One region of the Sorangium sp. So ce131 genome, then DNA from elsewhere that is predicted to be linked to it. Evidence: predicted binding sites of a transcription regulator. Region 1 holds the regulator's gene; each other region holds the start of a gene.

Region 1 (9,972 bases):
TTCGCGGAGCGGTCCTGGATCGCGGCCGTGCTCTCGACGCCGGCGCGGCGCCCGCCCGGCGGCGCCTGGGCGCCCGGCGATCGGGGCGCCCCTCGGGGTGACGCCGGCGACGTCGGCGACGCCGGCGACGGGGAAGAGCTCTACGAGCTGCGGCCGGGGGAGCTCGTCCAGGTGGACGCAGGGGAGGTCGTCCCCGTCGACCTCACGGTCACGGGCGGCGACGTCGAGGTGCTCCCCTGGATCGGCGCGACCACGCCGGCCCGGCGCCGCGACGGCGACCCGGTCGTCGCGGGCGCCACCGTGGTCCGGGGCCGCCTGCTCGGCGCCTGCACCTTCGCCGGCGGCGACCGCGCGGTCGCGCGCGTGCTGCTCGATCCTCGCCGCCGCGCGGACGCCCTCGCGCCGATCGCGCAGGCCTCCCGCGCCCTGACCGAGCGCTGGGCGCTCGTCGCCGCGGCGATCGCCGCGCTGTCCGCCTTCGTCGCCGGGCGGGCGCCCGTCGAGATCGCGATGACCGCGGCCGCCGTGCTCGCCGCGCTCTCCACCGCGATCACGGCCGCCATCGCCTCGGTCCACGTCGCGCGGGGCATCCTGCTCGGGCTGCGCCGGGGCATCGTCTACAAGAGCGCCGACGCCTGGGACCGCGCCGGCCGGGTCTCGATCGCCGTGTTCTGCGCCCGCGGCACGCTGCTGCTCGGCGAGCCCGAGCTCGCGGAGCTCGAGGCGACCGGCCAGAAGCTCACCCCGAGCGACGTGCTCGCGCTCGCGGCCGGGGCGGAGCGCACCGAGGAGCACCCCGTCGCGACGGCGATCGTGCGCGCCGCGCGCGCCCGCGGCCTGCGCCCCGACGGCGTGCGCAACCCCAACTTCCACCCCGGCCTCGGCGTGACCGCCGTCACCTCGTCCGGCGAGGAGCTCTGCGTCGGCAACCGCGCGCTCATGCTCGAGCAGCGGATCTCGATCGCCGCGGCGGAGAGCCGCGTCGCGGAGCTCGAGGCGCTCGGCCGCACCGTGGTGCTCGTCGCCGTGGGCGCTCGCCTGGTCGGCCTCATCGGCCTGCAGGACGGGCTCCGCCCCGGGGCGCGGGCCGCGATCCAGCACCTGCTCGACGCGCAGATCGAGCCCGTGCTGATGTCGGGCGACGCGCGCGAGACGTGCGAGGCGATCGGCCGCTCGCTCGACATCGATCACATCCGCCCCGAGATCCTCCCTGCGGAGCGGGGCGCGGAGGTGCGCCGCCTGATCGACGCGGGGACGAGCGTCGCCGTGCTCGGCCACGCGGGCGTCGACGACGCCGCGCTCGGCGCGGCGGACGTCTCCGTGGCGCTCGGCGCCGCCGGCTCCGCGCCCGCCGATTTCGCCGTCGTGCTCGCGTCGGACGACGTCCGCGACGCCGCCCTCTCCCTCGCGCTCGCGCACCGCACGCGCCTGGAGGCGCGCGTCGGCCTGGCGCTGAGCGTCGCCCCGGCGCTCGTCGGCGCCGCGGTCATCTCCGCGTTCGTGCTCCCGCCGGCCTACGCGCCGATCGCCTCGCTGCTCGGCGGCATGATGGCCGTCGTCCACGCGCGCGCGCTCGACGCGAAGAGCTGACCGAGGTGGCCGCGGCGCCGCGCTGCGCGGCGGCCGCGCGCCTCGTCACGAGACGTCGGCGACCGAGCTCTCCTTGCTGTCGCGGCACTCCGTGCAGACGCCGTACATCTCGTGCTTGTGCGAGGTCACCTCGAACCCGTACTTCGCGGCGATCTCGTCCTGGAGCGCCTCGATGCGCGGCTCCTCGAACTCGATGATCTTCCCGCAGCTCAGGCAGATGAGGTGGTCGTGGTGCGTGCTGGCGTCGTCCGCCAGCTCGTAGCGGCTGAGCCCGTCGCCGAACCGGCGCTCGGAGGCCACGCCGCACTCGGCGAGCAGCTTGAGCGTCCGGTACACCGTGGCGTACCCGATGCCTCGATCCCGCGCGCGCACCTCGGTGAGCAGGTCCTCGATGGTCATGTGCGGGGCGCCCGAGAAGAACGTGTCGACGATGAGCCGGCGCTGCGCCGTCGACCGCAGCCCCTTCTTGGCCATGTAGGCCTGCAGGCGCGCGCGCAGCCGCTCGAGGGCAGCTTTGTCGACGTGGGTCACGCTGTCCCCCTCTCTCTCGGCCACGACCATGCGGAGTTTATCCCGTTCGCGGCGAACCGCGTCAAGGCCGGCGGCCACGCCCCCCGGCGCGCCCTGATCCGCGGAGCCGCCGGCGCGCGCGCGCCGCGCCCGCCGGCGGGTCACTCGCCGATCTGCGCCAGGTAGCTGACCTGCGCGGCCGAGCCCCCGAGGGGGCTGAGCAGCGTGACGGGCGGCGCGACGAGCCCAGCCGCCGCCGTGTTGTCGACGACGACGTAGTACAGGCCCGGGCGCAGCGCGTAGCGCCGCGTGTCGACCATGCCGGGCTGGAGAGGTCCGCCCGCCTGCACCGGGCCGGGCGGCAGGCCGAGCGGCTTGCCGGTCTGGTACGCCTCTCGCCACGCGTCGCCCGTCGGCTTGTCGACGATCATGATGTCCACGGGCGCGCCCTGAACGCTGATCTTGAGGTAGAGCGCCTGGTCCGGGTCGGCGATCTCGAACGGCCCGAGGTAGTCGCGCTGGTGCGCCTGCACCTCGACGACCTCGTTGGCGAACGTGTACCGCTCGTCGTCGCTCACCTCGAACGGGTGGTGCGGCCGCTGGGGCGGCATGAGGATCCCCAGCGTGAAGTCCTTCCCGGCGTCCTCGTTGTAGAGCACGGTGAACCCCCGGGTCATCTCGCCCGCGACGATCTGGTTGCCGAGGACGTTGGCGAGCCCCCCGAACGGCGGGACGTTCGCCATCACGTCGATGACGGGGTTCTCGACGTAGCCGAGCTGGAAGCTCGGGCCCTGCACGATCCGGTTCAGGCGCCCCCACACGTAGATGTCGTCGCCCGCGATCTGGAAGTCGGGCCGGTACTCGACGGACGTCGTGAGCGAGAAGCCCACCCGCTTCGCCGGCTGCATGTAGCCGTACCCCGTGCCGGTGATGTGCACGGTGACCGTCTGGGCGGTGTCGTTGACGTCGTACGTGCACTGCATCGGGAAGAACCGCCCGATGGCCGGCGCCCTGTCCTGCAGCCGCAGCGAGACGCCGCTCTTCAGCATCTCGGGGCAGATCCTGCTGGCGCCGAAGTTCGAGAACAGGAACCAGCGCAGGCCCGGGCTCGCGTTGACGGGGCCGCTCAGGCACGGGCAGCCGACGAACGTGAACGACAGCGCGAGCGCGGCGAGCCCCAGCGCGGCGGGCGCGTGGGGGCGGGAAGCTCTTCGTGCGGGCACGCGGGTTAACATAGCGGGTCGACCTCGGGGCGAGAGCGGGTTTGCGCCCGGGAGGGAGGCCTCTCCCGGATCAGCGCACGAGATGCCATTGGACGCCGGGGGTCACCTCGAGATGCAGGTGATTTTTGTGCGCTCGGTCGTAGTTGGGGGTCAGGATCGACGTGAAGATGTGCTGGTCCACGGCCTCGCAGACGATGGACCGCAGCTCCCGTGTCGCGGCGTCCGCGGCGGGGCCGCGCCCCCCGCGCCCCCCGCGGCCGGCCGCGCCGGACCTCCCGGCCGCGCCGGCGCGCTCCCCGCAGACCGGCGCGCCGCGCCTGCCGTCGAAGTCGCGCTCGATGTCGAGCCACTCCTCGGCGGGGCCGCCGCCCTCGCGCTCCTTGACGAGCCGGTAGACGTCGATGGCGAGCCCGCCGGGGTGCCTCGTGGCCAGCTTGCCTTCCGGCCACGTCTTGGGCGGCGGCCGCCAGGCCGAGTACATCAGCACCTCGTCGACGTCGTGCACGCGCAGGATCCGGCTGAAGTCCGACAGCGCGAGCGCGAGGCGGCAATCGAAGACGTCGTTCGGGTTCTGCGCGCGCCGGTGGGCCGGCTCCGCGGTCCGGTAGAGGACCCCGCCGACCCCCTGCGTCAGCCGCACCGGCGCGAGCACGCCGGGCGCGCGCGGCACCGGCTCGAACGCAATCTTTCGCTGGACGAGCGCCTCCCGGCACTGCCCCGCGCTCATGGCCGCGTACCGCGCCGACGGGTGCCTGGCCCAGTCCTGGTGGAACTTCACCTTGGGCCTGCCCTGCGCGCTCGGCGCCGCGGCGAGCGGGCCGAGCACCAGGGCGAGCGCGCAGGCGATGGCGACGTGACGTGCGGGCGGCATCGTGGCGGAAACCGTGGCGGAACAGTACGAAACAGCGCGAAACAGCGCAAAGCAGTGCGAAACAGCGTAAAACTGCGCGAAACAGAGTGAAACAGCGCGAAACAGCGGCGCGCGGGTGCTCCGAGGAAAGGGAAGCCCCGGTTCACCCGGGGGCGAGCGGGCACGCCAGGATCACCGCGAGGGGGATGCGCGGCGGCCGCGCCCATCCTATAGCGCGCCATTTGACCGGGCCGCGCGATCGCCTCAAAATAGGAGCCTATGCGCCTGTGGGCTCAGCGCCCGCTCGCGCGTCTTGACGTATGGGAGCGAAGGTCCGGTCCGAACGGCTTCCCGGTCCGGGCATGCCCTGGTCCAGGCAGCCACTGGCGGCGCGGTCGTGCGCCGCACGCAGTTGACATGGGTGATCTTTCCAATCGCGCTCGAAAGATCCTGTTCGCCGCGGTCACCGAGTTCATCGCGACGGGCGACCCTGTGGGCAGCAGGACGCTCGCGCGCAAGTACGGGCTCGATCTCTCCGCGGCCTCGATCCGCAACGTGCTCGCCGACCTCGAGGAGGCCGGCTACCTCCACCAGCCGCACACCTCGGCGGGGAGGATCCCGACCGATCGCGCGCTCCGGCTCTTCATCGACGCGCTCGTCGAGCTCCGGACGCTCTCGCCCGAGCAGCAGGCTGAGCTCAGCGCCCGCTTCGCCGAGATCTACGCGGTGGCGAGCGACCCGCTCCGCGAGACGGGGCGTTACCTCTCCGAGCTGTCCGGCGCCGCCGCGGTGGTCGCGGCGCCGCGGGCGGAGATCCGCGCGCTCGCGCAGCTGCGCTTCATTCCGACGAAGCCCGGGCAGCTGCTCGCCGTGCTCGTCTTCGCCGACGGCTCCGTCGAGAACCGCTTCATCTCGATCGACGGGCCGATCGACGAGGGCGAGCTCACCCGGATCCACAACCTGCTCACCGACGTCATCGAGGGGCGCACGCTCGGCGAGATCCGGGATCTCTTCGCCCGCCGCCTCGCGGACGAGCGCCTCCAGATCGACGCGCTGAGGCGCCGCGCCTTCGAGCTCGGCAGCAAGGCGATGGCCGACGTGACGCGGCGGAGCGAGGTCGTCATCGAGGGGCAGAACCGCCTGATCGACCTGCCGGAGTACGCCGACGTCGACCGGCTCAAGAAGCTGATGAAGGCGCTCGAGGAGCGCGAGGAGCTCGTCGATCTGCTCGACCGGACCCTCGCCGCCGGCACGGGCGAGGTCACCGTCTTCGTCGGCAGCGAGGCGGGCGATCTGGGCGGAGGGCAGCTCAGCCTCGTCGCCGCGCCCTACATGGAGAACGGGCGCATCGCCGGGACGGTGGGCGTGCTCGGCCCGACGCGGATGGACTACGCGAAGGTGATGCCGCTCGTCGACGCGACCGCCGCGGCCATGAGCGAGGCCCGCGGCAAGGTCAAGTAGCGCCCTGCCGCGCCGGCCTGCGGAGCCGCTCGAGCACGGCGTCGAAGTCGGGGGGCGGCGGCGCCTGGAACCGCATCGGCCGGTCGTCGGCGGGGTGGTCGAAGCCGAGCTCGGCGGCGTGGAGCATCAGCCGCGGCGCCGGGAGCCTCGGCCCGCGGTGGTCGCGCACGTAGACCGTCTCGCCGACGAGCGGGTGCCCGGCCTCCGCGAGGTGGATCCGGATCTGGTGCGTGCGCCCCGTCTCGAGGCGACAGGCGATCAGCGTCACGCCCGGGGCGCCGGCCTCGCCGTCGGGCCCCCGGAGCGTCTCGATCGGCTCGACGTGCGTCACCGCGAGCTGCCCCTCTCGCCGCCCCGCCCGCGCCGAGCCGCGCAGCCCGTCGCCCCGATCCTCGACGAGGTAGCTCCGGTAGGTGCCGCGCGGGACGGCGCCGTGCGCGAGCGCCAGGTACTGCCGGTGCATCGAGCGCACGCGGAGCTGCTGCGCGAGGTGCTTCTTCGCGGCGAGCGTCCGCGCGAAGACGAGCAGCCCGCTCGTGCCCTTGTCGAGGCGCTGCACCACGCCGAGCGGCGCCCGCCCGCGCAGCCGGTCGCGGTGGGCCAGCACCTCCCGCACGAGCGCGTCGAGCGTCGCGGCCTGCTCCGCCGGGTCCTCGTCGCCGTACGGGATGGTGCTCACCCCGGCGGGTTTGTTCACCACGACGACGCTCGCGTCCGCGTAGACCACGAGGTCGCCCTCGAGCTTCCGCCGCCGCACGGTCTCGGGCCGGGGCGCGCGCAGGCGGACCTCGATCCGCTCGCCGCCGAGCACCCGCCGCCTCGGGCTCGTCGCCACGGCGCTCCCGACCAGGACCTTGCCGGTCTCGATCAGCCGGCGCGCGTCCGACCAGGAGACGGACGCGAGCGCCCGGAGCGCGCCGTCGAGCGGCCGCCGGTCGAGCTCCGCCGGCACCGTCCAGCTGCCGTCCTGCGGCGGTCGCACCGGCGGCTCCGGGGTGGCGTCGGCCGGTTCAGCGTCGGTCGCAGGCGGGTGGGGCGGGCGGGGCGGGGGCGCGGCGGGTCGGGGCGGGCGCATGGGGGGTCACGGGGGGCGCCTCGCTCGACCCGCCAGCGCGGGACCGGGCTCTACCGCCGAGATCGCGCGCAGTTGCAGGGCCCTCGGGGCGAAACACACCGCGAATGTTGACACATCGCGCGACGGGGGCCGAAGATATCCAGCGCCGTCCTCGCTTTCTGGCGCCATCTGAGAGGAGACCCGTTCGTGGCCAGCACCCTTCTCGCCGTAGACGACAGCGTGACCATGCGCAAAGTGCTCGAAATCACCTTTGCGGGTCAGGATTTCCGCGTCGTGACGGCGAGCAGCGCCGACGCTGCGCTGCAGAAGCTCAAGAGCGACAAACCCGACCTGGTGATCGCCGATGTCACGCTCGAGCCGAAGAACGGCTACGAGCTGTGCAAGGCGATCAAGCAGGCCTCACCGGCGACGCCCGTCCTGATCCTGTCGTCCAAGCAGAACCCGTTCGACCCCGCGAAGGGGTCGAGCGCGCAAGCTGACGACCACATGGACAAGCCGTTCGACACGCAGCAGATGATCGACAAGGTCAAGAAGCTGCTCGCGTCGCGCGGCGAGGCGAAGCCGGCCGCGGCCGCGGCGGCCGCTCCCGCAGCGGCGCCCGCGGCCGCGCGCACGCCCGCGGCGCAGCCCGCCGCGGCGCAGCCTGCGGCAGCTCAGCCCGCCGCGGCAGCTCAGCCCGCTGCGGCAGCTCAGCCCGCCGCGGCGACGAGCCCGCTCCAGCGCGCGAAGACGCTCATCTACACCCCCAACGCGCCGGCCACCAACGCGGCCCCGGCTCAGGCCTCGGCCCGGACGGCGCCCAGCGCCTCGCCGAACGTCCCGGTGACGACGACGATGGCGTTCACGCCGACGCCGGTCTCCGGCGTGCCGAAGACGGCGGCGGGCGGGGCGGTCGCAGCCGCCACCGCCGCGCAGCTCAATGGCGGGGTCGCGAGCAAGCTCGAGGGCCTTGGCCTCACCGCGGAGCAGGTGGACGCCGTGATGGCGCTCTCCCGCGAGGTCGTGGAGCGCGTGGTCTGGGAGGTCGTGCCGGTCCTCGCGGAGACGATCATCAAGGAAGAGATCGCGCGCCTGACGAAGTAGCCGCGCGCCGCGGCGTGGATCGCCGCGCGGGGGGGCCCCGCGGCTTTTCCCGGCGACGCGGAGTTGCTAGGCCAGGGCTGCGCCCCGGTTCGCGATCGGCGCAGCCATGAGCGACACGCACGACAAGGGCAGCGGTGCGCCCGAGGGCAGCCGCGAGCAGGCGACCGCGATCGACGAGGCCGACGCCGAGGAAGCGCGGCTCGTCCCGCAGGGCAACCCGCTGCGCCTGCGCGGCGCAGCCGTGTTCGCCGCGGGCGCGCTCGCGGCGTTCGTCGTCATGGCGCTCGCGCCGCAGTACCGCTGGGGTGTCCCGCTCGGCGCGCTCGCGGTCGCCGTCGCGACGCTCGGGCTCCTCGACCTGCTCGGCACGTTCGACGATCCGCCCGAGCGCGTCGCCGCGAGCGTCGGCGTCCGCGCGCTGCTCGGTCCGCTCGTGTTGCTCGGGGGCGCGCTCGCGGCGCTCTTCGCCCTGATCGCGCTCAGCGTGGCGGGGTACCTCCCGCCGACCCCTTTCTCGGGTGACGGCGCGCCCCCGCTGGCCTCGCTGGCGGCGTCGGCCGTCGCGATCCCCGCCGCGTTCCTCGCGGCGGTGGTCGGCGCCTTCCGGCTGTTCGAGCGCCTCGGCCCGTACCGGGTCGACGAGTCGGGCGCGCCGCGCCCCCTGCACCGGCGGCACGGCTTCTGGCTCGTCACCCTCGTCACGTTGCTCTACCTGCCCATGCTCGGGAGCCACTCGCTCACCGATCCGTGGGAGACGCACTACGGCGAGGTCGCGCGCGAGATCCTGGCGAGGAACGACTGGATCTCCCTCTGGTGGGCGCAGGACGGCTGGTTCTGGTCGAAGCCGGTGCTCGACTTCTGGATGCAGGCGCTCGCCATGGCCGCGTTCGGGGTCCGCTACCGCTCCGGGGAGATGCTCTCGGCCGCCGCGGAGGGGCGCACGCCGTGGCCGGAGTGGGCGGTCAGGCTGCCCATCTTCGCGCTGACGCTCATCGCCGCGGTCCTGCTCTACAAGGCGATCGCGAGGACCTTCAGCCGCCGCGCGGGGCTGCTCGCCGGCGTCGTGCTCGCCACGATGCCGCAGTGGTTCCTCGTCTCTCACCAGACCATGACGGACATGCCGTTCGTCGCGACGATGTCCGCGGCGATGGCGCTGCTGCTGCTCGGCATCCACACCGACGAGGCCGAGGAGGCGCGCGTCTACCGGGTCGAGCTCGGCCGGCTCAAGGTGGGCCTCTCCGCCTACCACCTCGTGCTCGGGGCCATCATCGCCTGCGCGTTGCCGCAGATCCTCTACCTGCTCTCGCGCCACGTGGAGATCAGCCCGGCGCCCTTCGACGTGAAGCTCCACCGGGACGTCTTCAGCGCGGGCTCGCCGGGCAACTGCGAGCTCCCCGGCAACGAGGCCTGCCGCGCGTTCCTGCCCGTGTTGCCCGGCCTGCAGCCCGTGCTGCAGGCGCTCATCTGGGCGCAGACGCTCGGGATCGTCCTCTACGCCAGCTGGGGCGAGCGGCGCCTCCAGCGGCTCCTCTTCCTCGCGGCGTGGTTCTTCGCTGCCCTGTCCACGATGGCGAAGGGGCCGGCCGGCTTCGGTCTCCCGGTGCTCTGCGCGCTCGCCTACGTCGTCGTCTCCCGCCGGTACCGCGACCTGCTCAGGATGGAGATCCCCGTCGGCCTGCTCGTGCTCGCCTGCGTCGCGTTGCCCTGGTTCATCGCGATGTACGCGCGGCACGGCCAGCCCTTCACCGACCGGCTCCTGTTCCACGACATGTTCAAGCGCGCCTTCACCCACGTGCACGACACGAACGAGGGCGACGACGTGAGCTTCCGCTACTACGTGTGGCAGCTCGGCTACGCGATGTTCCCCTGGACGGGGCTCGTGCCCGCCGCGCTCGTAGGGTGGCTCCGGCGGCGCGAGGGGGGGATCACGACGGCGGGCGGCATGACGACGGCGGGGGGAGACACGAGCAGCTCCGGCTCGGCCGACGCCCGGAAGACCGACGCCTCGGTGTTTCTGGGGATGTGGTTCCTCTTCGGCTTTGCGCTCTTCTCGCTGATGCTGACGAAGTTCCACCACTACATCCTGCCGGCCATCCCGCCGGCGGCGATGCTCACGGGGATCCTGCTCGACGACATGCTGCGCCTGGAGGGCGCGGGGGGGCTCGTGCGTCGCCTCGACG
Region 2 (9,972 bases), 4.7 Mb from region 1:
CGAGCCGCTCCAGCTCGCGCTCCTTCTTCTTGAGCAGCCGCTCCTCCTCGGACTTCTGCTGCTCGTTTGCGGGGGCCTTCTGCTTCTGCTTGAGCAGCTGCTCGCGCACCTCCGCCCGCTTCTCGTTGATCGCGGAGAGGGCCTCCTTGCGGCGCGACGCCGCCTCGGCGAGCGCCTTGCGCAGCCGCTCGAGCTCGGCCTTGTCGAGCTTCTGCTTCTTGTCCCGGAGCTTCTCGGCGAGCTCCTTCAGATCCTTCTTCGCCTGCTCGAGGTCCTTCTTCTGGAACGACTCCCCGGCGCTCTTCGTCAGCTCGCTCTTCTTGAGGTCGGCGCCGGTCTCCTTCAGCGCCTCCTCGAGCGCCTTCAGATCGGCCTCGGCCCCCTTGAGGAGCTCGCGCTCGATCGCTTCCATGCGGCGGAACGCCTCGGTCCGCTCGAGGCGCTTGTTGGCGATGTCCTCGATGAGCTGGTTGAACCGCTCGACCGCGGCCTTCATCTCCGGGCTCTGCTCCTGCCGCTCGAGCGCCTTCGCCGCGTCCTTGAAGAGCTCGATGTCGTCGGGCGACATGGTGAGCGCGTCGATGGTCGGCGCGACCGGCGCCTCCCGCCGCGGGGTGCGCACCTCGAGCAGCGCCACCGCGAGCAGGCCGAGGCCCACCGCCGCCGAGGCCCCGAGATCGCGCGGGAACGCGAGCGGCGCGGCGCCGGCGGGGCGCAGCGCGGCGGCGTGCTCGCAGGCGTCGTCGATCGCCGCCTCCATCATCGCGGTCCGCTGCTCCGGGGGCAGCGCCTCGAACGCGAGGGCGTTCGTCAGGCGGTCGTGGAGGCCGTGGTGCCGGTCGAGGGCCGCCGTGCCGGCCCGCGGAGGCAGGCGCCGCAGCATCGCCACGACGACGGCGGCCAGCACGAGCAGGCCCGAGCCGAGGAGGATCTGCCGCGCCCGCGGCTCGCTCAGGTGCCCGGGCAGCGCCTTGTGGACCGCGAGCGTCCCGGCAGCGACCGCCAGCGCGACGGTGAGCGCGCTCGGCAGCGCGCGGAGCGCACGCCCGAAGCGGAGCCTGAGCTCGACCACGAAGGCGGCCCTGCGGATACGGTCCAGGTGGGTGGTGCGAGAGTCGCTCACGGTGCTCGGCGCTCCGGGCGCCCCCCGCGGGGGCCCTCGAGATTGAAACGTCGCGGCATTGTACCTGCTGACGGGTCACGCGCCCGAAAGTTCCGGGGCGGAGCCCGGAGGAGCGCGAGGCCGATACGCGCGGCAAACCCCGACGATTCCCGGCGCGCGGCGGCGTCTTCGCTGCCCGCGTGCCGTCGGCGGAGCGCGGAGGCCACGCCTCGGTGATGAGCCGGACAGACCTCGCGCCCGGCCGAACAGCCGGGCGCGCACATGCGTGGGAGAGCGGGATCAGGCGCGGCGCGCGGCGCCGGCCCGGGTAGGACTACTTCGCCGTCTTCTTCTTGGGTGCCGCCTTCTTGGCAGCCGTCTTCTTCGACGCCGCCGGCTTCGCGGCCGTCTTCTTCGACGCCGCCGGCGCCGCGCCCTTCTTCGACGCCGGCTTCGCGGCCGCCTTCTTCGACGCCGCCGGATTCGCGGCCGCCTTCTTCGATGCCGCCGGCGCCGCGCCCTTCTTCGACGCCGTCGACTTCGCGGCCGTCTTCTTCGACGCCGCCGGCGCCGCGCCCTTCTTCGACGCCGCCGGCTTCGCGGCCGTCTTCTTCGACGCCGGCTTCTTCGTCGCGCCCCGCTTCGACGCCGCCGGCTTCGCGGCCGTCTTCTTCGTCGCCGCCGGGGCGCCGTTCGCCGTCGACCTCTTCCCGGCCGTCGCGCGACCCCCGGAGGCTTGCGTCGGGCGCGGCGGCGGCTCGGATTCGACCTCCTCCACGTCGTCGCCCCCCTCGTCCTCGAGGCTCGCCTGGCCCTTGCTGCCGTTCGATCCGGGCAGCGGCTTCGCGTACCGCGCGAGCGTCTCGCGGACGCGCTCGTCGAGATCCGCGAAGTCGAACGGCTTGTTCAGCCAGGCGTCCGCCGCGAAGAGCGGCGAGGTCATCTCGTTCAGGTTCTCGCCGATCCCGGTGAGCATGATGACCCCGGTGCTCGCGAAGGGCCGGCCGTCGGACGTGTCGCTCTTCAGGCGCTTGCAGATCTCCCAGCCGCTCATGCCGGGCATCATCACGTCGAGGATCACCAGATCCGGCCGGTGCTCGTTCGCGAGGTCCCAGGCGGCATCGCCCTCGGAGGCCTCGATCACCGAGAAACCGAGGTTCCTCAGGTGACGTGCAACAAGGCTCAACATCGCCGGCTCGTCTTCGGCCACCAGCACGCGGGGCGGCGGCAACATGCTCGCGGAAGGCATCGTAGATGCGGATGAGAGTACGTGCGCGCGAACCGGTCAAGAGAGAACGCTTCGCTGCTGCGGCTTCTCAGGCCAGACGGCGGGGCGAGCGCGCCGGCCGACGCGGCGCGCTCGCCGCTCGCCGCTCGCCGCTCACGCTGCACGCGCGAGGGCGATTTTTTCCGTCTGCCCCGCCGCGTAGAAGCGGCGGAGCGCGGCGAGCATCTCGGCGTGCCGGCCGCGGCGGGCAAACTCCGCCTCGATTCGGCCCGCGAAGCGCGCCGCCAGCTCGTTCGCGATCCGGTAACGATCACCCGCCTCCGTGCCCGGGGGATCCGTGAAGGTGATCCGCTCGAACAGGTGCGCGCGGATCCGCGCGGCGCGCTCGGGCGCGAAGCGCCCCGGGCCGGCGGCCTCATCGCGGCGCCGGAGCGGCGGGCCCGGGAGCTCCACCTCGTCCGCCAGACCGCCGTGGACCAGCAGCACGTACTTGTCGACCTCGGCCTGGAGCTCGAGCTCGAGCTGCGTCGTCGGGAGCTCCCTGCGCGCCCGCTCGGCCACGTAGAGGAAGTGGCTCACCCCCTCGACGATCTGGCAGATCTCGTCGAACGTCCCCTGCCGCCCCCGCGTGATCGCGCGGCGCGGCAGGTGCAGCGCCACCTCGAGGTCGCCGCCTGCGTGCCGGATCAGCAGCGCCTCGCGCGCCCCGCCGTCCGTCGGCCGGATGAAGTCATCGACGGCGGGCGCGTCGTCGAGCCCGTACGTCCGGGCGAGGTGCTGCTGGATCCGGGCGGGAAAGGTCTCGCCCTCCATCAGTTGAGCCCGCCCGTGCCGCGGGACGGCACGAGCCCGCGCGCCCCGAGCTCGTCGGCCAGGCGGCTCGATCCGGTGCGAAGCCAGCGCTCGTACAGCCGGAGCACCGCTCGCTCGTCGCGGGCGCCCGAGGCCATCGTTCCGTCGGCCACATCGTTCAGGACGCTCACGAACCGCTCGAACTTCTCGGCCAGCTCCGAAAGAACATCCGGCCCCTGGCCGACGCGCGCGTTGAGGCGCAGCATAGCGGCGGCATGGTGGTAGGCGGTCGACCCGACCCCGACCACGTAGCCGCGGTCGATCCCCTTGAGCTCGATGTGGCCGCCGAAGAAGCCGACCGCGTAGAGCACGCCGTCTCCAAGGTTGCGCAGCCGCTGGAAGCGCTCGGCGCCGGTGGCCTCCAGGGCGTCGCGCAGCAGAAAGGTCAGAGGCTGGTTGAACGTGGATCCGGCGTGCTCATCCGGGTGAGCGAAAGCACAAAGCAGGCTGACGAGGTAACTGGACGCCGCCTCGGTCGCGGCGACGTTCCTCACGCGGAGCGCCTCGTCCACAACCTCCTGGAAGTAGCGGGTCATGCTCGGGGACACGGAGATCGCTTGGCTCACGGGGGCACCTCACTTGCGCGGGTGCCCTGGATACCGACGTAACCCGGGCCACCGCGCGCTCAGGTCAACCAGACACGTCCTGTCGGCCTCCGTCGGGCTGAAGAACGTGAGGGCGCCGCGTCATCGTGCTGCCGCTTGATCGCCCTCATGCCCTCACTTTAGCCCGCGAGCCTCACCGAGCCCAGCTTCACGTCCCGCACTTTCCTTGCGATCTCCAGGACTTACAGCCACCCTCGGGCCTGGCTGCTAACGCGCGAAGCCCCGGTCTCTGCCGCGCTTGACACGCCCGAGGGGGTGGCTATCTTCGGCGCCGCTCGCTAGCACTCGTCGGAAGCGAGTGCTAGCAAAGTGCCCAGACTGCAATCGTGGGGACCTCGCGGCTGCCTGTCCGGCTGCCTGGTGGCCCTGCCGTTTCGTGGGACGCGGCGCTCGTCCCCGGAGGATTCGCAAGCATGAAGATTCGACCGCTCCAGGACCGCGTGATCGTTCAGCGCGTGAAGGAAGAGGAGAAGACCAAGGGAGGCCTCTTCATTCCGGACACCGCGAAGGAGAAGCCGATCGAGGGCACGGTCATCGCCGTCGGCAACGGCAAGGTCGGCGAGGACGGTACCGTGCGGAAGCTCGACGTCAAGGAGGGCGATCGCGTCCTCTTCGGCAAGTACTCGGGCACCGAGGTGAAGATCGACGGCGAGGAGCACCTCATCCTCCGTGAGGACGACATCCTCGGCGTGATCGAGAAGTGACGCGGGCGACAGCAGGAACTTAGGAGAGACACATGGCAGCCAAGGAAATCATCTACAACGAGTCCGCCCGCAGCATGATCCTCGCGGGCGTCAACGCCCTCGCCGACGCCGTCAAGGTCACGCTCGGCCCGAAGGGGCGCAACGTCGTCATCGAGAAGAGCTTCGGCTCGCCGACGGTCACCAAGGACGGCGTCACCGTCGCCAAGGAGATCGAGCTCGAGAACCGCTTCGAGAACATGGGCGCCCAGATGGTCCGCGAGGTCGCCTCGAAGACGAGCGACATCGCCGGCGACGGGACGACCACCGCGACCGTGCTCGCCCAGGCGATCTACCGCGAGGGCTCCAAGCTCGTCGCCGCGGGCCACAACCCGATGGAGATCAAGCGCGGCATCGACAAGGCGGTCGAGGCGATCGTCGAGCACCTCCGCGGCTCGGCCAAGCAGACCAAGGACGCGAAGGAGATCGCGCAGGTCGGCACGATCAGCGCGAACGGCGACGAGACGATCGGCAAGCTCCTCGCCGACGCGATGGAGAAGGTCGGCAAGGAGGGCGTGATCACGGTCGAGGAGGCCAAGAGCGCCGACACGACCCTCGACGTGGTCGAGGGCATGCAGTTCGACCGCGGCTACCTCTCGCCGTACTTCGTGACCGACCCCGAGGCCATGAAGGCGACCCTCGAGGACGCGTACATCCTCATCTCGGAGAAGAAGATCTCCAACATGAAGGATCTGCTCCCGGTGCTCGAGGCGATCGCGAAGAGCCAGAAGCAGCTCCTCATCATCGCCGAGGACGTCGAGGGCGAGGCGCTCGCGACCCTCGTCGTGAACAAGCTCCGCGGCACGCTGCACTGCGCGGCCGTGAAGGCGCCGGGCTTCGGCGACCGCCGCAAGGAGATGCTCAAGGACATCGCCATCCTGACGGACGGCCAGGTGATCGCGGAGGAGCTCGGGCTCAAGCTCGAGAACGTCACGATCAGCGACCTCGGCCGCGCCAAGACGGTCATCATCGACAAGGACAACACCACGATCGTCGGCGGCCAGGGCAAGAAGGACAAGATCAAGGCCCGGCAGCAGGAGATCCGCGCCCAGATCGAGCACACCACGAGCGACTACGATCGCGAGAAGCTCCAGGAGCGGCTCGCGAAGCTCGTGGGCGGCGTCGCGGTGGTCAAGGTCGGCGCCGCGACCGAGACCGAGATGAAGGAGAAGAAGGCCCGCGTCGAGGACGCGCTCCACGCGACCCGCGCGGCCGTCGAGGAGGGCATCGTCCCGGGCGGCGGCGTGGCGCTCATCCGCGCGCAGAGCTCGCTCGAGAAGATCCAGGTCAACGACGAGCAGCGGTTCGGCGTGAACATCATCCGCCGCGCCATCGAGGAGCCCCTCCGCCAGATCTCCGCCAACGCGGGCGAAGAGGGCTCGATCGTCGTGCAGAAGGTCCGCGAGGGCAAGGACTCGTTCGGCTACAACGCGGCCTCGGGCGACTACGGCAACCTGCTCGAGATGGGCGTCATCGATCCGGTCAAGGTCGTCCGGTCGGCGCTCCAGAACGCGGCCAGCGTCGCCAGCCTGATGCTCACGACCGAGGCGCTCATCGCTGAGCGGCCGAAGGAGGAGAAGCCGGCGGCCGGCGGCGCCCACGCGGGCCACGGCCACGACTTCTGATCGAGGTCCGGGCAGCTAGCCTGGCGGGCGAGGGCCGGCTTCCCCTGGGAAGTCGGCCCTTCGTCCTTTCGACTTCCGGCAGGCGGCGACGCGTGATCTGATCCGCCGCAGGTTCGCGATGAGCACCCTTACCACCGAGCGCCTAGAGCTCACTCCGGTCTCGCTGCCCCTGCTCGAGGCGGTCATCCGCGGGGATCGCCGCGAGGCCGAGGCCCTGTCCGGCGCGCGATTCCCCGAGGCCTGGCCGGGGCGCGCCCTCGTCGAGCGCGCCTTCAGCTCGCCGCTCGACCGGCTGCGCGAGGACCCGGACGCCTTCCTCTGGGGCACGCGGCTGATGGTGACGCGCGAGCAGGAGGAGCGCGTCGTCGTCGGCAGCGTCGTGCTGAACGGCCGGCCCGACGGCACCGGCACCGTGGAGATCGGCTACGGCGTGGAGGGCAAGTCGCAGGGGCTGGGCTACGCGACCGAGGGGTCGCGCGCCGTCCTGCACTGGACGCTGCAGCAGGCGGGGGTGACGCGCGTGATCGCCACGACGCCGTCCTGGCACCGCGCGTCGCTCCGGGTGATCGAGAAGCTCGGGATGCGCCCGGCCGGGACGCTCGAACACGACCTGCTCGGCGAGCTCCTCGTGTTCGAGCGCTTCCGCGAGGTGCGCGCGTAACACGCCACGCGCCGCGCGCCCGGGCGCGGGCCGCCCCTGGGCCGGCGCGGGTCACGACCCCGCGCGCGTCACGCCCCCGCGCGGGTCGCGCCGCCGGGCCCACTCGCACATGGTCATGCCCGCGGCGATCGCCACCGGGTACGAGTGGTTGATCCCGTACATGGGGATCGCGATCACGTCGTCGCACGCGTCGAGCAGCACCCGCGGCAGGCCGTCGTCCTCGCTGCCGAAGAGGAACACGAGCCCGTGCGGCAGCGGGGCCTCCCAGAGGGTCCGCCGCGCGTGGTCGCGCTCGACGCCGATGAGCGGACGGCCGCGCGTGGCCTCGAGGAAGGCCGCTTCGTCGGGGCACTCGACGAGGGTCTCGTACTTCTGCATGCCCATCGCGGCGCGCTCGTAATAGGGCTCGGTTCCGATCAGGAAGATCTCCCGCACGAGGAACGAGTGCGCGACGCGGATGATGGCGCCGATGTTGAACGGGTTCTTCGCGCGGCAGACCGCGACCGAGAAGTCGTTCCGCAGCGGCGCGAGCTCCTCGCGGATCTCCTGGGTGGTCAGCCCGAACGGCGGGATCTTCACGGCGCCGGGCCTCTACTCGACCGGCCCGAACGCGTCGAACAGGGGGTAGATCGGCCCCTCCTGGACCCGGATCCGCTCCGTCGTGCCCGTTCCGTGCTTCACGAGGAGGGTGAGCCCTCCGCGCGGCACGGCGTCGAACACGCGCCGGATCTCGCGCACGGCCATGCGCCGCACGGGGCGCCCCGCGATCTCGAGGACCTCGTCGCCTTTGCGGAGCCCGGCGCGCTCGGCGGGCCCTCCCTCGATCGTCCGCGAGATGAACGCGGAGCCCGAATGCAGCTCGTACCAGAGGCCCAGGCCGACCTTGGCGTGGGCCGGCTGGAACGCCAGGGTCAGCGAGCCGCCCCCGTTCAGCTCGGCCAGGATCTCGCCGGCGGCGCGTTGTGTGTCGGTCACGCGACTGAACTCGCGGACCCCGATCGGCTTGTCGGCGAGCGGGTTCTCGTCCCAGACCTCCACCCGGAGCCGGTCCTCGGGAAGGACGCGGAAGTTGCCGCTCGGGCCGCCGGGCCAGGTCGGCTCCACCGTGTCCGGCTGCGCGGCCGTCCGGAAGATCTCGACGTCGTTCACGAAGATGCGGGCGTAAGGGTCCGGAAGCCCCCCTTGGTCCCAGGATCGCCCGTCCCGCGTCCGCTCCGGGATACGCGCCCCGAGGACCCGGATCCACCGGACGTCCTCGGGCGGCGGCGGGTGGAGCTCCTGCCCTTCCGGGGGCACGCGGAGCGGGCTGGCGAGCTCCGGGTAGAGAGCCGAGCAGCCCGCAGCAGCGAGCAGCACGAGGAACGCGGGCAGGCAGAGCGCGCGGCGCCTTCGGAGAGCCAAGATGACGCCATTTTTGGCCGGAGCCGGGGTCAGCCGCAACTAAACCGTGCTATTTCGGGCTCCCATGCAGGACCTGCCCGTCATCGCTACCAGCGACCTGAGCGCGCACGTCGGCCGCACCGTCGTGCTCCGCGGATGGCTCTACAACAAGCGCTCGAGCGGCAAGCTCCACTTCCTCGAGCTGCGCGACGGCTTTGGCGCCGTCCAGTGCGTCATGGCGAAGGGCGACGTCGGCGACGAGGTCTTCGCGGCCGCCGACAAGGTCGCGCAGGAGAGCGTGCTCGAGGTCGCGGGCGAGGTGAAGGCGCACCCGAAGCGGGCCGGCGTCTTCGAGGTCGTCGCGTCCGGCTTCCGCCTGCTCGGTCCGACTGTCGGCGAGTACCCCATCTCCCCGAAGGAGCACGGGACCGACTTCCTGATGGATCACCGCCACCTCTGGCTGCGCTCGCGGCGGCAGCACGCGATCCTGCGCGTGCGTCACACCATCATCCAAGCCATCCGCGATTTCTTCGACGGGCGGGGCTTCACGCTCGTGGACGCGCCCATCTTCACGCCGAACGCTTGCGAGGGGACGAGCACGCTGTTCGAGACAGAATACCACGGGGACAAGGCGTACCTCACCCAGTCCGGGCAACTCTACATGGAAGCGGCGGCGGCCGCGTTCGGGAAGGCCTACTGCTTCGGCCCGACGTTCCGCGCCGAGAAGTCGAAGACCCGCCGCCACCTGGCCGAGTTCTGGATGGTCGAGCCCGAGGTCGCGTTCATGGACCTCGAGGGCGACATGGACCTCGCGGAAGACTTCCTCTGCTTCATCGTCGAGCGTGTCCTCGAGCGGCGCCGCCCCGAGCTCGCCGTGCTCGAGCGCGACGTGGCGAAGCTCGAGGCCGTCAAGAAGCCGTTCCCGCGCATCCGTTACGACGAGGCGGTCGCCATCCTCAACGAGGCGCGCGCGGAGAAACGTAAAACCGCGGGAGAAGCTGGAGTTCAGGATTTCCCGTGGGGCGAGGATCTCGGCGGCGAGGACGAGACGATCATCTCCAGCCGGTACGATCGGCCCGTCATGATCCACCGCTATCCGGCGGAGGTGAAAGCCTTCTACATGAAGCGCGATCCGGCGGACGACCGGCTCGCGCTCTGCGTCGATGTCCTGGCGCCGGAGGGTTATGGCGAGGTGATCGGGGGCGGGCAGCGCGAGGACAACCTCGCCACCCTCGAGCGGGCGATCGAGGTCCATAAGTTGCCCCCCGAGGCGTTCAGCTGGTACCTGGACCTCCGCCGGTACGGCACATTCCCGCACGCAGGCTTCGGGCTAGGCGTCGAGCGGAGCGTCGCCTGGATCTGCGGCCTCCCGCACGTGCGCGAGACGATCCCGTTCCCGCGCATGCTGAATCGCCTCGCGCCGTAATACCGGCGGGGCGGCTGGACGCCGGCGCGCGTCGTGGTCACGGCGCGACGCGCCACGAGCGCGTCGACGCGGCGGGCCAGCGCGAGAAAGCGCCTGAGGCTAGCCGCTCCCCGCGCGTGGGAGATCGCCACGTGATGAGCGATGGGTAAGAGGTGACACGACAGCACAACGCGCAGCGGGCAGTGTGGTCAAGCCGTGCCCGCAGCCAAGCTCGCCGCGGGGGATCCGTTTTTGCTCCGCTTGCAAGGCGACTCTGTCGTATCAAGAAAGCATAGGGCGCAACCAGCGACCCCGCGCTCACTCGGCCTACCGACGGAGCCACCCCTGCTTGCAGATGAGGGAGCGCTCTACCG
Region 3 (9,972 bases), 4.2 Mb from region 1:
AGGCAGCGCCCCACGGCGTCGCGGGGGACATCGGTCGGAGCCTTCGGTTGCTTCATCGGGGTGCCTCCGGCCGCGACTCTGCCTGGCCCGGCGCAGGCGCCCAAGAAATCGGCGAGCGACGCCTCAGCCGAGCGTCCAGAGCGCCGGCGTCTCACCGGCGAGGCGCCGGCGGATGGTCTCGAGCGCGCGCTCGTAGTAGCCGTCGCGCGCGACCACGAAGTCCTCGAGCCGCACCTCGCGCGGAGCGATCTCCACGGCGCCCGACGCGCCCACCGTGCGCCGGACGAGGCCGGTCGCGCTGGGCACTTCGCCGCGGGCGAGGCGCAGCGCGGCCCCGAGCGGGAGCGAGATCAGCGCGGCGATCTCGTCCGGGTGGGGGCGGAACGCCGCGAGCGCGCGGCGGGTGGTCGCGAGCAGCACGTCCTGCAGCTCGCAGTCCACGATGGGCGGCGCATGGTCATCGCGCTGGCGGCGCGTGCCGAGCCGGAGCACGTCGCCCGGCGCGAGCGGCAGGCCGATCTCCTCCTCCGCCTCGCGCAGCACTTCCGCGAGGTCCTCGCCGGCGCGGTAGTGCCCGCCCACGGCCACGTCGAGCGCGCCGGGCCAGGTATCCTTCTCCGGGCTGCGCTGCTGGAAGAGCACCCACGGCTCCGCGTCGCCCCGGCGGGCGTCGGGCTCCCGCTCGAGGATCACCCAGACGTGGACGCTCCGGTGCCAGTCGCCGTCGCGGTGGACCAGCCGGCGCGCCTTGCGCATGCCGAGCGGATTGCCGCTGCGATCGAAGACATCGAAGAGCTCGTCCTCGTCCTGTGCCGCCATGCTGCGCGAGCGTAGCGCAAGTCGAGCGGCGGTGCGCCTTCGCTACCCCGCGTGCTCCTCGACGAAGTCGTACTTCATGAGGAAGAGCACGTGTCGGGCGACGACATCCCGCGCCGCCGGCTCGCCCGTGCCCTTCGTCAGCACCGCGAGGATCCTCCCGAGGCTGAGCGGCGCGCCCGTCGCATCGGCGCGCACGAACCCCTGGAGGACCCGCTTCAGCAAGCCGAGCTCCAGGTACTGCCACTCGGCCGCGTAGTGCCCCGGCAGGGTCGCGGCGCCGCGCACGAGCTCCCGCCCGCGCGGCGAGAGCCGCAGGAGGGCGCTCTCGTCGAGCGTGCGCGACGCGTAGTGCCCGAAGCACCCGCCGTAATCCAGCGTCGCGTAGGACGTGCCGCTCCGCTGCGGCTCCGGGGCGCGCCGCGCCTCCTCGGCCAGCTCGCTCCACAGCGCCTCGTACCGCGCGATCACGGCCGGCCACGCGTAGAGCTCCTCGGCGCGGCGGCGCGAGCGCCGCCCCATGTCGTCGCGGAGCGCGGGCTCGTCGATGAGCCGCTGGACGCTCGCCACGAGCGCGCGCATGTCGACGACGACCGACTGGGCGAGCGCGAGGTGATCGTACGCCGAGTCGCTGAGCAGCGCCCCCGCGCTGATCTCTCCCTGGCAAGGGGCCCACAGGGTGGGGACGAGGAAGCCGGTCTCCCCGTGGACCACCGTGTCGCGGTAGCCGTCCCAGTCGGACACGACCTGCGGCACCCCGCAGGCCATCGCCTCGATCGGCGTGAGGCCGAAGGTCTCCTGGATGTTGTCGACCGGCGACACGAACACGTCGGCGGCCCGGTAGAGCTGCTCCTTCCAGGGCATGAAGCGCGCGCCCTCGGTGATCACGCGGACGTCGTCGCCCACGCCCACGTGCCTCGCGTAATCGGCCACGGCGGCGCCGAAGCGCTCCCCGGCGCGCTCCGTCCCGGCGCAGACGAGGCGCAGCGAGCGGCCCGTGTTCCTGGCCTTGAGCTCGGCGAACGCCTGCACGAGCGGGAGCAGATCGGCCTTGTCGATGAGGCTGAGGCGGCCGACCCAGAGCAGCACGAAGGCGTCGTCCTCGAGGTCGAACCGCGCGCGCGCCGCGGCGCGGTCGCCCGCCGCGCGGCCCGCGGGGAGGTAGCGGTCGACGTCGACGCCGAGGGGGATGAGCTCGTAGCGGCCGCGGTAGCCGAGCTGCGTCCCGTGCTCCTCGTTGAAGCGCCCGGCGACGTGCTCGATCAGGCGCTCCAGCGCGCGCTGCGCCGCCCGCGACGTGCAGACGAGGGCGTCGTAGCTGTGCGGCTTCGCGAGCAGCAGCCGCAGCACGTTGTGGAGCAGCTCCCCGTAGCTCAGCGTGTGATGGACGAGGGTGACGGGGTACGGCGCCTCCGCGCGCGCCCGCAGGGCGAACGGCGTGAACGTGTCGAACTGCGCGTCGTGCCAGGCGGCGAACCGGAAACCGTCGAGGTTCGTGAGCTCCCGCCGGTCGTGGAAGCTCGCGCGCGCCGCGCCGTCCGGGAGCTGCCCCTCGCCCGCGGCCCGCTGCCGCCCCGGATGGAAGAGCGCGTACCGGTGGCGCCGGCCGTGGTGGAGCAAGCCCTCGACGAACCCATCGACGGCCACCTGCCGGCCGACGACGACGCCGTCCTGTTCCGGCGCGTGGTGGAACATCCCGACGGTGGAGGCGGGCAACTCATCCAGAGGATTCATCATCCCCGCGAGTGTAGTCCTCCCCCCGTCCGTCCCAGCTTGTGCATCCGCCGCCGCACAGGAACGATGAGGAGCACGCAGCGGGGGGCCAGCGCCAAGGGGCAGCACGGTGCGCGGCCAGGTCCTGACCGACGTGCTGCTGCGCGACGTGATCCGCGGGTCGAGCCCGCTCCCTCCAGGCTCAGGCCGCCCGCGGCGTTCGCCGGAAATAGCCTGACGCAGGAGGGGCTGCGCGGGCGACGTGGTCGGCGACCTGATCGATCGACGACCGCTCGTCGCGAAGCGCTGGTAAGGAAACTCGTTTGAGGCTGGCGATCCCAGCGGGAATCGAACCCGCGTTACCGGCGTGAGAGGCCGATGTCCTAACCGCTAGACGATGGGACCTTGTTCTGTCGAGAGGGCCGGCAGCTACGCTGATCGGCCTGGCTGGGGGACAAGGATTCGAACCTTGATAGCAAGAGCCAGAATCTTGCGTCCTGCCGTTAGACGATCCCCCAAGGGGTGAGCGCTCTGCATCAGCGCCACGGGCCGCGGAATCTACTCGGGCTGCCCTGGTTGTCAAGCGATCAAATCGGAGGCCGGCGAAGAAAACGTTTCGGGGCGGAAAATCCGCTGCATTTCGCGCAGGGTCGTCGCCGTCGCGCCTCCCGCCCGGCCGCGCCCTCCCACCCACCGCCGCCCAGGACGACCTCCCGCACCTCGCACACGCGCCACGACGCGGCCTTGTCTCTCCAGGACGTTCTGTCTCGCCGCGCCGAGCGACATCCTCCAGAAAACTCCAACAATTCTAGCTTCCGGCCGCGGTCGCTGGCGCGTCGAAAAGTCGTGCCGGCCTGCTTTCGACCACTTGACGCGCCGGGCGCCTGATTTACTTTCGGCCGCGGTTTAGCCACCGACCTGGGAGAGTGCCAAGCGCCTGTGATCCCGGGCACTTAGCTCTCGTCCTGTGCGTTCTGCGCGCGGGCAGGCGCGCGGAGCACGCCTGCGGGGGCGCACGGGATGTCCGGCGGGCCGGTGGTCAAGCAACCGATGACGAGGGAGCCACCATGAAAATCAGGCCGCTGCAGGATCGGATTGTCGTCAAGCGTGTCGAGAGCGAGACGAAGACCAAGGGGGGCATCATCATCCCCGACGCTGCGAAGGAGAAGCCGATCGAGGGGCGCGTCGTTGCGGTCGGCAACGGCAAGGTCCTGAAGGACGGCAAGGTCCGCCCGCTCGAGGTCAAGGTCGGCGACAAGGTGCTGTTCGGCAAGTACAGCGGCACCGAGGTGAAGCTCGACGGCGAGGAGCACGTGCTCCTCCGCGAGGACGACGTGCTGGCCGTGACCGAGTCCGCCTCGGCCGCGACGTGATCCGGGTCGCGAGGCAACCGAACGCAAGCGTTGCAGATGCGGCCGCGCGGCCGCGAGGGGATTGAGACATGGCTGCGAAGCAGATCGTTTTTAGCCGCGGCGCCCGCGCCGCGATCCTGAAGGGCGTCAACACGCTCGCCGATGCGGTCAAGGTGACCCTCGGGCCCAAGGGCCGGAACGTCGTCATCGAGAAGAGCTGGGGCGCGCCCGTCGTGACCAAGGACGGCGTCACGGTGGCCAAGGAGGTCGAGCTCGCCGGCAAGCTCGAGAACATGGGCGCCCAGATGGTGCGCGAGGTCGCCTCGAAGACCAGCGACAAGGCGGGCGACGGCACGACGACGGCGACGGTGCTCGCCCAGGCGCTCTTCGGCGAGGGCCTGAAGCTCGTCGAGGCCGGCCATAACCCGATGGACCTGAAGCGCGGCATCGACGCGGCGGTCGCGAAGATCATCGAGGCCGTGCAGCAGGCCGCGAAGCCCACCAAGGACAAGGACCAGATCGCCCAGGTCGCCACCGTCAGTGCGAACGGCGACAAGGAGATCGGCCAGATCCTCGCCGACGCCATGGAGAAGGTCGGCAAGGAGGGCGTGATCACGGTCGAGGAGAACAAGCGCATGACGACGGAGCTCGAGACCGTCGACGGCATGCAGTTCGACCGCGGCTACCTCTCGCCCTACTTCGTGACCGACCCCGAGAAGATGACCGCGGTGCTCACGAACCCGCTCATCCTCGTGCACGAGAAGAAGATCTCGGCCATGGCCGACCTCCTGCCGCTGCTCGAGCAGGTGGTGAAGCAGGGGCGCGAGCTGCTCATCCTCTCCGAGGACATCGAGGGCGAGGCGCTCGCCACGCTCGTCGTGAACAAGCTGCGCGGCACCATCAAGGTCGCGGCCGTCAAGGCGCCCGGCTTCGGCGATCGCCGCAAGGAGATGCTGAAGGACATCGCCATCCTCACCGGCGCGACGGCGTTCATGGAGGACCTCGGCCAGAAGCTCGAGAGCGCCACGGTGCGCGACCTCGGGTCGGCCAAGCGGGTCGAGATCGACAAGGACAACACCGTCATCGTCGACGGCGCGGGCGACAAGACCGCGATCAAGGGCCGCATCGAGGCGATCCGCAAGCAGATCGCGGACACCACGAGCGACTACGACCGCGAGAAGCTCCAGGAGCGGCTCGCCAAGCTGGCCGGCGGCGTGGCCGTCGTGAAGGTCGGCGCGGCGACCGAGACGGAGATGAAGGAGAAGAAGGCGCGCGTCGAGGACGCCCTGCACGCGACCCGCGCGGCCGTCGAGGAGGGCATCGTGGTCGGCGGCGGCGTGGCCCTGCTCCGGGCCGCCTCCGCGCTCGAGGCGCTCAAGTTCAACGACGAGCGCGACGCCGGCGTCCGGCTCGTGCGCCGCGCCGTCGAGGCGCCGATCCGCCAGATCGCCCAGAACGCGGGCGTCGACGGCACGGTCGTCGTCGAGAAGGTCCGGACGGGCGCGGCCACGTTCGGCTACAACGCCGCGACCGACGCCTACGAGGACCTGCTCGCGGGCGGCGTCATCGATCCGGCCAAGGTCGTGCGGCACGCCCTCTCCAACGCGGCCAGCGTCTCGGGCCTGATGCTCACGACCGAGGCCCTCGTCGCTGACAAGCCCAAGAAGGAGAAGGCGTCGGCCGGCGGGGCCCCCGGCGGCGGCATGGGCGGCATGGGCGGCATGGGCGGCATGGGCGGCATGGGCGGCATGGGCGGCATGGGCGACTTCGACATGGGCTGAGCGCTCGCCCGCGCCGCGCGCGCCCGCGCCGGGTCACGGCGCGGGCGGCGCCGCCGCGCTCCTGGCGGCGGCGCCGGACCAGAGGGCGCGCGGCGCGCCCGCTGAATCAGGTGAGGGGTCCTCCAAAGCATGCTCGCTTGGAGGGCCCCTCGCGCTTTGTGGGCCAGAGCATTTGGCCTGGCTTTTTGACCCGCCGTCACGGGGGGCGCTAGACTCCTCGCAATGTCGGAGTCGTCGTTCGCCCGCTATGGCCGCGAGTACGTGCCGGGCGACGTGCTCTTCCGCGAAGGTGAGTCCGGCGACGTCATGTTCGTCATCCAATCCGGCGCTGTTCGGATCACCAAATCGGTCGCGGGCGAGGACAAGCTGCTCGCCGTGCTCGGGCCCGGCGAGTTCGTCGGCGAGATGGCGATCCTCAACCAGAAGCCGCGGAACGCGACCGCCACGGTCACCGAGCCGTCCCGCTGCCTCGTGATCGAGGCGCGGAAGCTGGAGACCATGCTGCAGAGCAACGCCGAGATCGCGTTCCGGCTCATCAAGAAGCTCGCGAAGCGGCTCGACGCGGCGGACGCGCTCGTCGACATCCTCATGCACCGGGACCCGAAGGCGCGGGTGATGCTCGCCCTCGCGCGCCACGCCGAGGCGTTCGGGCAACACACGCCGGAGGGCATCCGGATCCGCACCTCGGCCGCGGACCTCGCGCGCGAGGTGGACGTCGACCTCGCGATCGTCGACGAGGTGATGGCCCGGCTCCGCCGGCTGAAGCTGCTCGCGGACGGGCCGCCAGCACGCGCCGCGATCGTGGTGACCGACCTGCAGCGTTTCCTGGATTTCATAGAATTCCTGGAGACGCCGCAGAAGTTCGGTGGAGAGAGCTGAGCCGGTGGAACTCCGGGTGGTTGGCTGCCACGGGGGGGAGACCCCCAAGCATCGGACGTGCGCGTTCCTCGTGGACGACGTCCTCGCCATCGACGCGGGGTCGCTGACGAGCGGGCTCGAGGTGAAGGAGCAGATGCGGATCGAGGCGTGCCTCGTGAGCCATGCGCACCTCGATCACATCCGCGATCTGGCCACGCTCGCGGACAACCGCTGCCAGCTCGAGTGCCCGCCGCTCGTGGTCGCGGGCACGCGCGAGACGCTGCGCACGCTGAAGAAGCACTTCTTCAACGGCGTGCTCTGGCCCGATTTCGCGGTGATCCCGACCCCGGCGCGCCCGACCATCCAGTACCTCGAGCTCAAGCCGGAGCGCCCCACGCCGGTCGCCGGGCGCGTCGTGCGCGCGGTGCACGTGTCCCACACCATCGACGCGTCGGCGTTCGTGATCGAGGGCAGCGGCGGCTCGATCGCGTACAGCGGCGACACCGGCCCGACCGAGCGTCTCTGGGAGGTGCTGAACCAGCAGCAGGACCTCCGCGCGTTGCTCATGGAGGTCAGCTTCCCCGATCGCGAGCAGCGGCTCGCCACGGTGAGCGGCCACCACACGCCGCAGACGCTCGCCACCGAGCTCAGGAAGTACCGCGCGCCGAAGGACCTCCCGACGATGCTCTACCACATCAAGCCGGTGTTCCAGGCCGAGGTGGAGCGCGAGTGCGCCGCGCTGCAGGGCCTGAACCTCGAGGTCCTCCAGCTGCTCGACCACTTCGTCCTGTAGCCGCGCCGCGCGCGCTGTAGCCGCGCCGCGCGCGTGTAGCCGCGTCGCGTGCTGTGGCCGCGCCGCGCGCGCTCGGGATCACGTCGCCGGCGCCGGTCGCCACCGAGCGAGCCCGCTCGCCGGCGTCGCCGACCCTCGTCCCGGCTTCGCGGCGACGTGCGACGGGCCGCGAGGGCGCCCGCTCGCCGGTGTCGCCGACCTTCGCCGCGGCTGCGCGACGTCCGCCGCGCCCGCGAGGGCGCGCGCCGCGCCCGCGAGCAGGCGCCCGGCCGGAGCGCCCTACCGGCTCTCTTGCGTCGGCTCGTCGGGGAAGTTGCGCTTGCCGTCGGGGACCTCCTCGACGCGCGCCAGGACGACCGTGATGTTGTCCGTGCCGCCGAAGTAGTTCGCCCGATCGATGAGCGCCTTGCACGCCGCGTCCAGCGAGCCGCTCGACATCACGAGCTCGAGGATCTGATCGTCGCTCACGAGCCCGGACAGCCCGTCCGAGCACAGGAGGTACACGTCGCCGTGGCGCGTCTCGTCCGTCACCAGATCGACGAGCACGTCCTCGCGGATGCCGAGCGCGCGCGTGATGACGTTCGCGGGCAGCTGCCGGACCTCCTCCTCGGTCATCCACGGCGCCATGTGCGCCGCGTCGCTGACGAGCGAGTGATCGCGCGTGAGCTGCGTGATCTGGCTGTCGCGCAGCCGGTAGCAGCGGCTGTCCCCGACGTGGCCGACCGTGACGTGCTCGGCGTCCTTGGAGAACATCGCCGCCACGATCGTCGTGCCCATCCCGAAGTCGGCGAGCGTCTTCAGCGAGCGATCGAAGATGCGCCGGTTCGCGAGCCGGAGGCCGGTGACGACGTAGTTCTCCTCCTCGGTGAGGTTCGGATCGGCAGGGAACGGCCAGGTCGCGTCCCTCCCCACCGTCACGGACAGGAAGTCCGAGAGCGTCGACACGGCAAGCTGGCTCGCGACGTCGCCCGAGCGGTGTCCGCCCATGCCATCCGCCACGGCCACGACACGGTACTCCTCGCTGACGAGGAGGTTGTCCTCATTGTGGTCCCGGAGCAGCCCGGTATCCGTCATCCCGGCAAACCGGGTCCGCAACATGGGCAGAGAGTAGACGCGGAGCAGGGGGGCAGCGCAAGTTCAAGGCGAGGGCAAAGCGGAAATCCTGGGCCGAATCTCCCGGCGAGGCCGCCCTCCGCGGCCAAGAACCGGCCGGCGGCGGGGCGACAGACCCTCCCGGAGGCGCCCGACCCCGGCGCGCACTTTGCTCTTGAAAGATGGGAGGGGACGTGGATTTCCCCGCCGCGCTCCGCCGCGACGGGCGCGCGAGCTCAGAGCCAGCTCTCGCCGATCGCGATCCCGAGCGCGCCCGCGACCGCCTCCGCGGCGCGGACGCCGCACGCCTGCGCCTCCTCGAACAGCGCCATCCCCGGCTGATCCACGTGCGCCCAGGCGACGCGCTCGTCGAGCAGGCACAGCGGCTCGAACGGCCGCGGGCCGAGGAAGCCCGGGCGCGGGCGCGGCATCGCGTGCCCCCAGATCATGACGTCCATCCGCGCGACGTCGTCGCGCAGGTGCGGGTGCGCCGGCGCGAGATCGCGCAGCACGCCGTCGGCGAGCGCCTCCCACGGCGCGCCGAGCAGCGCCGCGCGCGCGGCCGCGACGTCGGGCCCGCCGAACGCGCGGTAGTAGGTCAGCACGGTGCGCTGCATCGGCGTCGAGAGGCTCGAGCGCTGCGCGGTCCCCGCGGCGAGATCGGTGAGCTGGTGGCGCGCGTCGACGTAGCCGAGCCCCTCCGCCTCGTAGAGGACCGAGTCCCACGCGTGATCGGGATCCACCGGCCGCTCGACGTGCAGGTTCGCCACGAGCCACGCCGACGCGGCCCGCTCGGGCAGCGCGCGCGCCGCGCCGGCCGCGAAGATCCGGCGCGCCACGAACGCCGGCGCCGCGAGGATCGCGGCGCGCGCCTCGACGCGGCGCGCCTCGCCGCGCGCCACGTCGAGGTAGCCGACCTCCACGCGCCCGCCCCGCAGCGGGCGCACCGACGTGACGAGCGCCCCCAGTGACACGCGCGGCGCCGCGCGCTCGAGCAGCTCGCGCGCGAGCCGGCCGTTGCCCTCCGGCCAGACGAGGTAGTGGCTGCCCGCGAGCTCCGGCGCGCGCGCCTTGCGCCCCGCGAAGTAGTGCAGCCCCGCCCACGCCGAGATCTCCTCGGGCGCGCCGCCGAAGTCGTCGAGCATCGCGTAGCGCACGTACCAGCGCAGGAACGGCGTGTGGTACCCCTCGCGGTCGAGCCACGCCGCCATGCTCATCCGGTCGAGCTCGAGCAGCGCGGGGTCGCGCGACGAGCGCTCGAGCGGGATCTGGAACGCCGCGCGGCCGTCGTTGCCGGTGCGCTCCGTGAGCTCGGCCTCGAGCGCGTGGAACCTGTCGAGCTCGCCCTGCTCCTCGGGCGAGAGCGCGTCGATCGGCGCGAGGCCGGCGTGCCACGCGCCCTTGTAGAACAGGCGCTCGCCCGGCGCGTGGCAGAGCCTCCGCGGATCGAACCTGGGGCGCCCGGCCGCGTCCCAGCCGGTCACGACGCCCATCTGCTCGAGCAGCCGCAGCGTCGCGCGCGCCTCCACGTTCGGCGCGGCGAGGTAGTGCGCGCCCCACGGGTACG

What was found. Region 1 encodes HrcA, which represses chaperone genes, less so after heat shock. Its sites were predicted from a motif close to GNTAGCACTCNCCNNNGGNGAGTGCTANC; they were not measured.
Region 2: a site for HrcA is predicted at 4,065-4,093, ahead of groES (co-chaperone GroES). Genes of this name have one in related genera too.
Region 3: a site for HrcA is predicted at 3,435-3,463, ahead of groES (co-chaperone GroES). Genes of this name have one in related genera too.

What each region holds. Positions count from the first base shown of each region.
Region 1 is NZ_CP150455.1:10,503-20,474, forward strand. Features, by position in the region: gene WMF43_RS00030 (HAD-IC family P-type ATPase) at 1-1,590, shown strand, start outside; gene WMF43_RS00035 (Fur family transcriptional regulator) at 1,636-2,151, opposite strand; gene WMF43_RS00040 (hypothetical protein) at 2,262-3,323, opposite strand; gene WMF43_RS00045 (hypothetical protein) at 3,394-4,194, opposite strand; gene hrcA (heat-inducible transcriptional repressor HrcA) at 4,591-5,634, shown strand; gene WMF43_RS00055 (RluA family pseudouridine synthase) at 5,627-6,616, opposite strand; gene WMF43_RS00060 (response regulator transcription factor) at 6,896-7,792, shown strand; gene WMF43_RS00065 (glycosyltransferase family 39 protein) at 7,899-9,972, shown strand, end outside.
Region 2 is NZ_CP150455.1:9,300,678-9,310,649, forward strand. Features, by position in the region: gene WMF43_RS33580 (hypothetical protein) at 1-1,123, opposite strand, end outside; gene WMF43_RS33585 (response regulator) at 1,437-2,336, opposite strand; gene WMF43_RS33590 (hypothetical protein) at 2,484-3,143, opposite strand; gene WMF43_RS33595 (hypothetical protein) at 3,143-3,748, opposite strand; gene groES (co-chaperone GroES) at 4,201-4,491, shown strand; gene groL (chaperonin GroEL) at 4,524-6,152, shown strand; gene WMF43_RS33610 (GNAT family N-acetyltransferase) at 6,271-6,813, shown strand; gene WMF43_RS33615 (TrmH family RNA methyltransferase) at 6,865-7,392, opposite strand; gene WMF43_RS33620 (PDZ domain-containing protein) at 7,405-8,214, opposite strand; gene asnS (asparagine--tRNA ligase) at 8,279-9,619, shown strand.
Region 3 is NZ_CP150455.1:4,179,534-4,189,505, forward strand. Features, by position in the region: gene WMF43_RS15415 (hypothetical protein) at 1-56, opposite strand, end outside; gene WMF43_RS15420 (NUDIX hydrolase) at 124-819, opposite strand; gene WMF43_RS15425 (glycosyltransferase family 4 protein) at 862-2,553, opposite strand; tRNA gene WMF43_RS15430 (tRNA-Glu) at 2,860-2,934, opposite strand; tRNA gene WMF43_RS15435 (tRNA-Gln) at 2,974-3,047, opposite strand; gene groES (co-chaperone GroES) at 3,597-3,902, shown strand; gene groL (chaperonin GroEL) at 3,971-5,662, shown strand; gene WMF43_RS15450 (Crp/Fnr family transcriptional regulator) at 5,885-6,541, shown strand; gene WMF43_RS15455 (MBL fold metallo-hydrolase) at 6,558-7,313, shown strand; gene WMF43_RS15460 (PP2C family protein-serine/threonine phosphatase) at 7,593-8,411, opposite strand; gene WMF43_RS15465 (FAD-dependent oxidoreductase) at 8,642-9,972, opposite strand, start outside.